DNA from 2 places in the Streptococcus sp. ALY_211 genome. Region 1 is predicted to be linked to the other one. Evidence: predicted binding sites of a transcription regulator. Region 1 holds the regulator's gene; the other holds the start of a gene.
What was found. The regulator CtsR, encoded in region 1, represses protease genes until heat stress. The targets are predictions, from matches to a motif close to TTGGTCAAAAAAGGTCAAANA.
Positions count from the first base shown of each region.

Region 1 (4,401 bases):
TTCTGAACACCAGCACTAGCTTCATCCAAGAGATCAATCGCAGAATCAGGGAGATTTTTACTAGTAAGATAGCGATGGGCTGCTTTTACTGCCGTCATCATCACATCATCTGAGATAGTGACATTGTGGTAATCTTCATAACTCTTTTTTAAGCCACGTAAGATAGCATAAGCGTCCTCTATCTTAGGCTCTTCGATTAAAATTTTTGCAAAACGACGAGATAGGGCAGCATCTTTCTCGAGATGCTTAGAATACTCTTCTTGAGTCGTTGCACCTACCATGTGTAAACTGCCACGTGATAGAGCAGGCTTGAGGATATTGGCGGCATCAAGCGTACTGTCGATTCCGCTACCGGAACCCATGATGGTGTGAATCTCATCCACAAACAAAATGATATGACCATCTTCTTCGACTTCCGAAATGATCTGATTCATTCGTTCTTCGAAGTCACCACGGAAGCGTGTCCCAGCAATGACTGACATCATGTCGAGTTCCAAAACTCGAAAATCTGCCAATTCATAAGGCACCTCTCCTTGGACAATACGCTGGGCTAGACCGTAAGCTAGCGCTGTTTTCCCTACACCAGCATCACCTACTAAGATAGGATTATTTTTTGTTTTACGGCTAAGAATTTGCAGCATACGGCTGATTTCTTCATCGCGTCCAATCACTTTTTCGAGCTTTCCTTGAGCTGATAAAGCGGTTAAATCACGAGTAAAATCAGCTAATTCACCGGGGTTGCTCTGTCCCCCCATCATATTATTAAAGTTGCTATTACCTGATTTTTTAGGCTTACTAATGTCAAAAATTGCTTTGACTTGGTCTTTATCAAAACCTGCATAGCGTTCTAGTACCTTGCGTAGATCAAGCAATCTTGGTCGATTCTTGCCATCTTCCTGAGCAAGAAAGCCTACTTGCTCTAAAATACGTAAGGCAAGATTATCCCGTGTCAAAAGTATGGCCATAAGAATGTGCTCAGTTCCTACTTCCTTCGAGGATACTGCTACGCTAATTTTCTCACCATAGTCAAGCACACGCTTGAGAGCAGGTGAAGCAGGCAAGATGTCTCTCACTCCACCAACAGGAGAAGGCTGGCGGCGCATGACCAAACTGGCAGCTTCTTCGTAGTCATCCAAGTCGATCTGGTTATCAAAATCTCCCAGAGTCAGGCGGGCCACCGTGTCGTCAACATCCACCAAAGCTAAGAGAACATGCCAAGTCTCTAAGAGCTTGCTCTGAAAACGAGCCGCCTGATACTGGGCTCTATTGAAAACCTTTTGCATTTTTAAAGAGTAATTAGTCATAAGGATTTCCTTTTCTATCTAATCGCTGAATAATTTTCTTTAACATACGTGCACGAATTTCAAGTGCATCATCACCGAGAACGTCATCTAGCGCAGAGGCCAAAATAATATTGCCCTCCCGTTCGCTAATAATTTTTTCGTCATAAAGCTGTTGAATAATATCATTAAAAACTTGGCTGCTGATTGACTGGCCAATAGAGGTAGCCAAAGAGCAGAGTAAATGATGCTGATCAGAAAACGCCACCTTAGCAATGCGGATATAGCCCCCGCCACCACGCTTACTCTCAACAATATAGCCCCTACTTTCAGTGAAGCGAGTCTTGATGACATAATTAATCTGGCTAGGAACCACATCAAAGGAACTAGCTAGGTGTGAACGTTTTAACTCCGCAATACCTGTCTGAGCTAATATCTTTTTAATATACTCTTCAATATTATCCGATGTATTTTTTGTAGGCATATGAGTTTCCCATCCTGTCTTTGACTATCTTTGACTATTATACCTTAATTGTCAGCGTTTGGGAAGTAAAGGGCACTATATGCAAAAAGAGATTGGACAAATGTCCAATCTCTTAAACTATCTAGATATGCTCAATTAAATTAATTATTGAGCGCAGCTGCCATAGTTGCGGCAACTTCGTTTTCAAAGTCGTTAGCTGCTTTTTCGATCCCTTCACCAACTTCGAAGCGTTCGAAGGCAACAACTTTAGCATTGACTGAGTCAAGATAAGCTTCAACAGTCTTGCTATCATCCATGATGTAGACTTGTGCAAGAAGAGTATACTCTTGGTCAACCTTAGTATTGTCTAACATAAAGCGATCCATCTTACCTGGAATGATTTTATCCCAAATTTTTTCTGGCTTGCCTTCAGCTTGCAACTCTGCCTTGATATCTTCTTGCGCTTGTTCCAAAACTTCTGGAGTCAACTGGCTCTTAGAACCGTATTTCAAGTGTGGAAGGGCTGGTTTATTCACCATAGCACGACTTTCGTTGTCTTGATCGATCTTATGGTTTAATTGAGCCAACTCATCCTTGATGAATTGCTCATCCAATTGTGTATATGACAAGACTTTTGGACTCATTGCAGCAGCATGCATAGAGATTTGCTTAGCCAAGGCCTCATCACCACCTTCGACAACACTGATAACACCGATACGGCCACCGTTGTGTTGGTAAGCACCGAAGGCTTGGTCATCAGTCTTTTCAAGAAGGGCAAAGCGACGGAATGAAATTTTTTCACCGATCGTTGCTGTCGCATTAACATACGCTTCCTCAAGAGTTTCACCTGAAGCAGTAGTCAATGCAAGCGCTTCTTCATTGTTAGCTGGCTTACCTTCAGCAATCACTTTAGCTGTCTCGTTTACCAGCTCAACAAATTGAGCATTTTTAGCAACAAAGTCAGTTTCTGCATTAACTTCAACGACTGCTGCAACATTGCCTGACACGTAAACACCTGTCAAACCTTCAGCAGCTACACGGTCAGCTTTTTTAGCAGCCTTAGCCATTCCTTTTTCGCGAAGTAATTCAACCGCTTTGTCAATATCACCATCAGTTTCTACCAATGCCTTCTTAGCGTCCATAACGCCGGCACCAGATTTTTCACGCAATTCTTTAACAAGCTTTGCAGTAATTTCTGCCATGATTAGTCCTCCAATTATAATAGTTTAAATAATAAAGGGCTAGGGCTGAGCCCTGCCCTTTAGCTGTTTCTTGGGTTAAGAATTAGTCGTTGTCGCCTTCAACAACTTCAACAATTTCTTCCATTGAGTCAGCATTTGCTGAAGCAGCAGTCATTTCTTCCTCAACGGAACTGTCTTCACCTTGGTTTCCTTCGATGATCGCATCTGCCATCTTAGATGTAATCAATTTGACAGCACGAATAGCGTCATCGTTAGCTGGGATGATCACATCAATATCATCTGGATCAGTGTTAGTATCAACCATAGCTACGACTGGGATACCAAGTTTTTTAGCTTCTTTAACAGCGATTTGTTCCTTGTGTGGATCAACAACAAACATTACATCTGGGATGCGAGGCATGTCTTCGATACCACCCAAGAATTTTTCAAGACGAGCACGTTGTTTATTAAGAAGGGCTACTTCTTTCTTAGGAAGGACTTCAAAAGTTCCTTCTTCTTCCATGCGCTTGATTTCTTTGAGGCGAGCAATACGTTTTTGGATTGTGTTCCAGTTTGTCAACGTTCCACCCAACCAACGGTGGTTGATGAAGTATTGACCTGCACGCGCTGCTTCTTCAGCGATCGCTTCAGCCGCTTGTTTCTTGGTACCAACAAATAAGATAACCGCATCATTTGCTGCAGCATCACGGACAAAGTTGTAGGCTTGATCCGCTAATTTTACAGTTTGCTGGAGGTCGATAACGTGGATACCGTTACGCTCTGTGAAGATGTATTTAGCCATCTTCGGATTCCAGCGACGAGTTTGGTGACCGAAGTGAACACCAGCCTCAAGAAGTTGTTTCATTGAAATTACTGCCATGAGTAGTTTCTCCTTTTTTGTTTTTTCCTCTTTCAGACCTTAGCTTGCAGGAGCAACCGTAGTGGCAACAGCTTCCACAATCAGTCTAAAATGAGTATTTATTGCCTGTTGGCAACCTCCTAATCTTACCAAAAAAAGACAAAAAAGACAAGCTGTTTCATCCTAAATGCTTTTGATTTAAGGAATCTGTTTCTACCAGTCTTTAAGTGATCTACTTGACGAAAGTATAGATTTTCGGTAGAATGTCATTGTTACGGCGGTATAGCCAAGTGGTAAGGCACGGCTCTGCAAAAGCTTGATCGTCGGTTCAAATCCGTCTACCGCCTTAAAGATGCTTCTCCTAACATCTCATACCCATTCAAAAAGCCTATAATATAGGCTTTTTTAGTTTTATCTAATGGTCTCAAATGGTACGAAACGGTAATCATTTTGGGCGAAATGTGGGCGAATTAAAAGGATGGAAGAACCCAGTGAAATGGAATTTTCTTCAACTGGACAGCTTAAATAGTGAATTTCGTAAAACCTTATGAAAACAGACGGTTTTGACTTTATTTTTGGTAACTAGCATCAATGCCTGAGAAAAACTTCTTAGACAAT
Region 1 is NZ_JBZFUN010000002.1:115,428-119,828, forward strand. It holds gene AC4HAJ_RS02510 (ATP-dependent Clp protease ATP-binding subunit) at 1-1,304, opposite strand, end outside; gene AC4HAJ_RS02515 (CtsR family transcriptional regulator) at 1,297-1,764, opposite strand; gene tsf (translation elongation factor Ts) at 1,905-2,945, opposite strand; gene rpsB (30S ribosomal protein S2) at 3,028-3,804, opposite strand; tRNA gene AC4HAJ_RS02530 (tRNA-Cys) at 4,060-4,130, shown strand; gene AC4HAJ_RS02535 (transporter substrate-binding domain-containing protein) at 4,353-4,401, opposite strand, start outside.

Region 2 (4,401 bases), on a different contig from region 1:
TCTTTTTCCTCAACTGTAAGATCATCTTGGGTACCACTTGGCGATAGTAAGGGAACACCCGTTTTTTGAGCATTGAGCGAGGCCGCCGCTACGGCACCTGATGTTGCCGGGCCTATGATAGCGTTGACCTGACTTTGAACAGCCAAGTTAGTCGCAGCTGTGGAGGCTTCTGCATTTTCAGATTTATTGTCCTTTGCGACAAGTTCAATCTTTTTACCCTCAATACCACCAGCTTTATTGATCTCGCTAGCAGCTAGCTTGATACCGTTGTATTCAGCTGCCCCGTAGGCAGACACAGGACCAGTCAACTCCATATCGACACCGATCTTAATGGCATCTCCAATCTTAGTCCCTTCAGCACTGCTTGTGACATCTGGTGTTTTCCCACAGGCTACCAAGATGATCGACGCTAAAAGAAGGGCACTTGTAGCGATAATCTTTTTATACATTAGATTATTCTCCTTATCACTTCTATATACTTTCCTCAGCTAAGATAGCCTAGAGGGGTGAAAAACAGGGGCTTAGAAAGCCTAAGCTTGATGTTAAAAGTCTTTTCATAGAATACAGAATTATCAGACAATTGTCAAGAGGTCTGCTCTTTTTGCTAAACTATAGAATTTTGCATTAAAAAACCTAGGTTAATCTTCCTAGGTTCAGACATTTTGTCATTTACTGATAGATTATTAAGCGGGAGGCACTGATCTGAGCAGGCAGCCAAAGGCGTTCCCTAAGAGTTTTGCTGCTGCAATTCCTGATCCGCTCGATATAAGTTGCCCACAAAATTTTGATCAATTCCGTCTAAGTTTGACACTCGAACACGCTTGACATATTTGAGGGATTTTAGCTTGGCAATACTAGCTTTCAGATCCGAGGCATCACAGTATAGATGCACATAACGAAAGCGTTTAGAATGATAGATAATATCACCAAATTGCTGGAGCTTCTTGGCTTCTCTATTATAGTAAAGATAGACAAAGATCCCTCGTCTTTCTTGTTTTTGGAACATCATTTCCCTCCTTTCTCCCTTATATGTTGGTCTGGGTTGTAGCCATGCGGTCGCTTTCTAGGTGCTAAAGGTAATCCTGTATCGACAAAAATATCTTTTGCGACAGCCTTTGTTAACCCCTTGGTAATCTCTGCTAGTAGCTCCTGCAGGTCCAGCTCACTATTTCTCAATTCTTGCGTCAGAGGCGCCAGATCCAAGGCTCTTTTTTTCTGTAACATTTGGCGCTTTAGCTGCCCAATCTCCGGTCGATACTGGGCAAAAGAAGCCACCTCTTCATAGCTATTCTTTAACTGTTTGAATTCCTCTAAGGATTGTTGCAGCATGTTGTCTGCTTCAAAAGCTCGCTTAGCCTCTTGAAATCGCCTAAATTGAGGGGTTTCTAAAAGGGCAGCCACTAGCTGATCAATCTGATCATCAATCGCAAATAAGTCCTCATTGATTTTTAACATGCTACCATTATAACAAAAAATGACCTATTACTTGATCGTCTTAGGTCATTTTGCTATAAGAAGGCTTATATTGTCAATCTTGGAATGCCTTTTTATTTCAGGGCATTATTTTCCATGATTTCATCGATAAAACCGTATTCAAGAGTTTCTTGAGCTGACATCCAATTATCACGCTCAGCATCAACATGGACTTTTTCCAAGGATTGACCTGAGTTATCCGCCAAAATTTGTTCCAAATTATTACGTGTTTTTAATAGATGCTCAGCGGCAATGGCCATATCAGATTGTTGCGTACCTCCACCAGTACCTCCCATTGGTTGGTGAATCATGTACTCTGCATTAGGAAGCATGAAACGTTTTCCCTTAGCCCCTGACGAAGCAATGACAGTTCCCATTGATGCCGCCATCCCCATCACGATAGTTTGAACATCTGATTTGATAAAATTCATCGTATCAACAATCGCAAGACCAGCCGATACAGAACCACCAGGTGTATTGACATACATGTAAATGTCTTTTGTATTGTCTTGAGCATCCAAGAAGAGTAGTTGGGCAATAATAGAGTTTGCCATTTGATCTTCAACTGCACCGGTCACCATGATAATGCGATCCTTCAATAAGCGTGAGTAAATATCATAAGAGCGCTCACCACGGCTGGTTTGTTCAATAACTACAGGAATCATAGTAATGTAATCTCCTTTTGTCTAAATGATTAGTCACATTATACCTAAATGGTCAATTTTGGTCAAATAAAAACTATTATTCCTTAAGAAAATAGACATGTAAATGAGATCAAGCAAGAAAGAAAAAGTACCGATTATACTCGTCCTATCAAAATCTTTGAACGAAAAGAGTCTGGAACCAAAGTCCAGACTCTCAGTCTCTTTTACTTGGGGTTATTTGGTGCCAAACAGTCTATCCCCCGCATCTCCTAGTCCTGGGACAATATAGCCATTTTCATTCAATTTTTCATCTAGAGCTGCTGTGTATATATCAATATCTGGATGAGCTTCTTGTAGCGCTTTTACCCCTTCTGGTGCTGCAACCAAGCAGACAAACTTGATATTTGTCGCACCACGCTTTTTCAGAGAATCAACGGCCAAGATAGCTGAGCCACCTGTTGCTAGCATAGGATCAACTAAGAAAATTTGACGTTGATCGATATCTTCTGGCAATTTCACAAGATATTCAACTGGTTGCAGGGTTTCCTCATCACGGTACATCCCGATATGTCCAACTTTAGCAGCTGGAACAAGACTCACTAACCCATCGACCATTCCGATACCTGCACGGAGAATAGGAACGATGGCCAACTTTTTACCAGCTAGTTGCTTTTGCGTCGTCTTGGTAATGGGGGTCTGGATCTCCACATCCTCTAAGGGGAGATCTCGGGAGACTTCATAGCCCATAAGCATAGCGATCTCATCTACTAATTCACGAAAATGCTTGGTCGAAGTATCCTCCCTGCGAAGAATTGATAACTTGTGTTGGATAAGCGGGTGCGCAATGATTTGAAATTTTCCCATAATTCGTCTCTTCTTTCTATGTTTTCTCTATTATACCAAATCCTGTGTCATTTTTAAGGTAGTGCAGAAAAAATCATGAGTCTGGGACAAAAGTCCAGACTCATTAACATAATTCAAGATTTACAAAATTGATGCAGTGGTTGGATAGCCTTCCCCCTTAATCATTTAGGGAAGACTTTTGCTAGGCGCTCTACAGCTTCTTGAACCACTGCCCTTGGTGTTGCGACATTTAGGCGGGCATGCTGCTCCCCTCCTGGTCCAAATGTGGTCCCCACATTCAAAATCAACTTTGCTTCTTCCTTGATTTTGCGGTGTAGTTCTTCCTCTGATAAGCCATAATCTGAGAAATCTAACCAAATCAAATAGGTTCCTTCTGGTTTCATGACTTTAATCTTAGTATTGTCCTGTAAGTAATCCACAGCTAGTGTAATATTTTGCTCGAGGACTTGCTTTAATTGCTCCAACCATGCTTTTCCTTTAGTCAGAGCTGTCTGTGTCGTAATCAGACCGATCGTTGGTACTTCGTGCTGATTATTAGCGAGTTGACGTTGTTTAAACTGGGCACGTAACTCAGGATTTTCAATGATGGCAAAACTGTTCTTGGTTCCTGCAACATTGAAGGTCTTTGTTGCACTAGAGAGGATGACCGTGAAATCAGCGTAATCACCCACTGTGTTAAAGCTATGATGCTTGGCGCCAAAGAGTGCTAAGTCTTGGTGAATTTCATCTGATATGAGCAAGACGCCATGATTTTTGCAGATCTCAGCTATCTTGGCGATTTCTTCTGCCGACCAAACACGGCCACCCGGGTTATGGGGGTTGCAGAAAACATAGAGTTTAACATCGTTTTCTAGGATATCTTTTTCTAGCTGGGTAAAATCAATTTCAAAGTGGCTATTGCGCTCTACCAAAGGGTTTTCAATGAGTTTACGATTATTGAGCTTGACAGAGCGTGCAAAGGGAGGATAAACAGGAGTATTGATGAGAACCGCATCATTTTCCTGGGTAAAAGCCTGTATAGCTATTGAAATAGCTGGGACAACTCCTTCAACAAGAACTAGGGCACTGCGATCAAAATGATAGGCATGTTCATTTTTTTCCCAATTCTCAATAGCTTCGAGCACCTCGTCCCAGACGTAGGGATAGCCATAGACTCCAAAATCTGCGTAGTTTTGTATAGCTGCTATCATCTCTGGAAAGGCTACAAAATCCATATCAGCCACCCAAAGAGGTAGCAAGTCTTTATCAGCTTCAACCTCCTTCCATTTGACCGAGTGATTGTTTAAGCGATTGGGAAGGGTTGTAAAATCATATTTAGTCATCATATCCTCCTAGTACTTGCTTGAGATCTGCAATCAGATCTTCAACATCTTCGATACCGATGGATAGTCGTAATAGATCATCTGTTAACCCATAAGAC
Region 2 is NZ_JBZFUN010000012.1:4,288-8,688, forward strand. It holds gene AC4HAJ_RS07955 (ABC transporter substrate-binding protein) at 1-449, opposite strand, end outside; gene AC4HAJ_RS07960 (DUF2129 domain-containing protein) at 728-1,006, opposite strand; gene AC4HAJ_RS07965 (YlbF/YmcA family competence regulator) at 1,006-1,455, opposite strand; gene AC4HAJ_RS07970 (ATP-dependent Clp protease proteolytic subunit) at 1,548-2,138, opposite strand; gene upp (uracil phosphoribosyltransferase) at 2,352-2,981, opposite strand; gene AC4HAJ_RS07980 (MalY/PatB family protein) at 3,143-4,303, opposite strand; gene AC4HAJ_RS07985 (cystathionine gamma-synthase) at 4,296-4,401, opposite strand, start outside.
Region 2: a site for CtsR is predicted at 2,187-2,207, ahead of AC4HAJ_RS07970 (ATP-dependent Clp protease proteolytic subunit). Genes of this name have one in related genera too.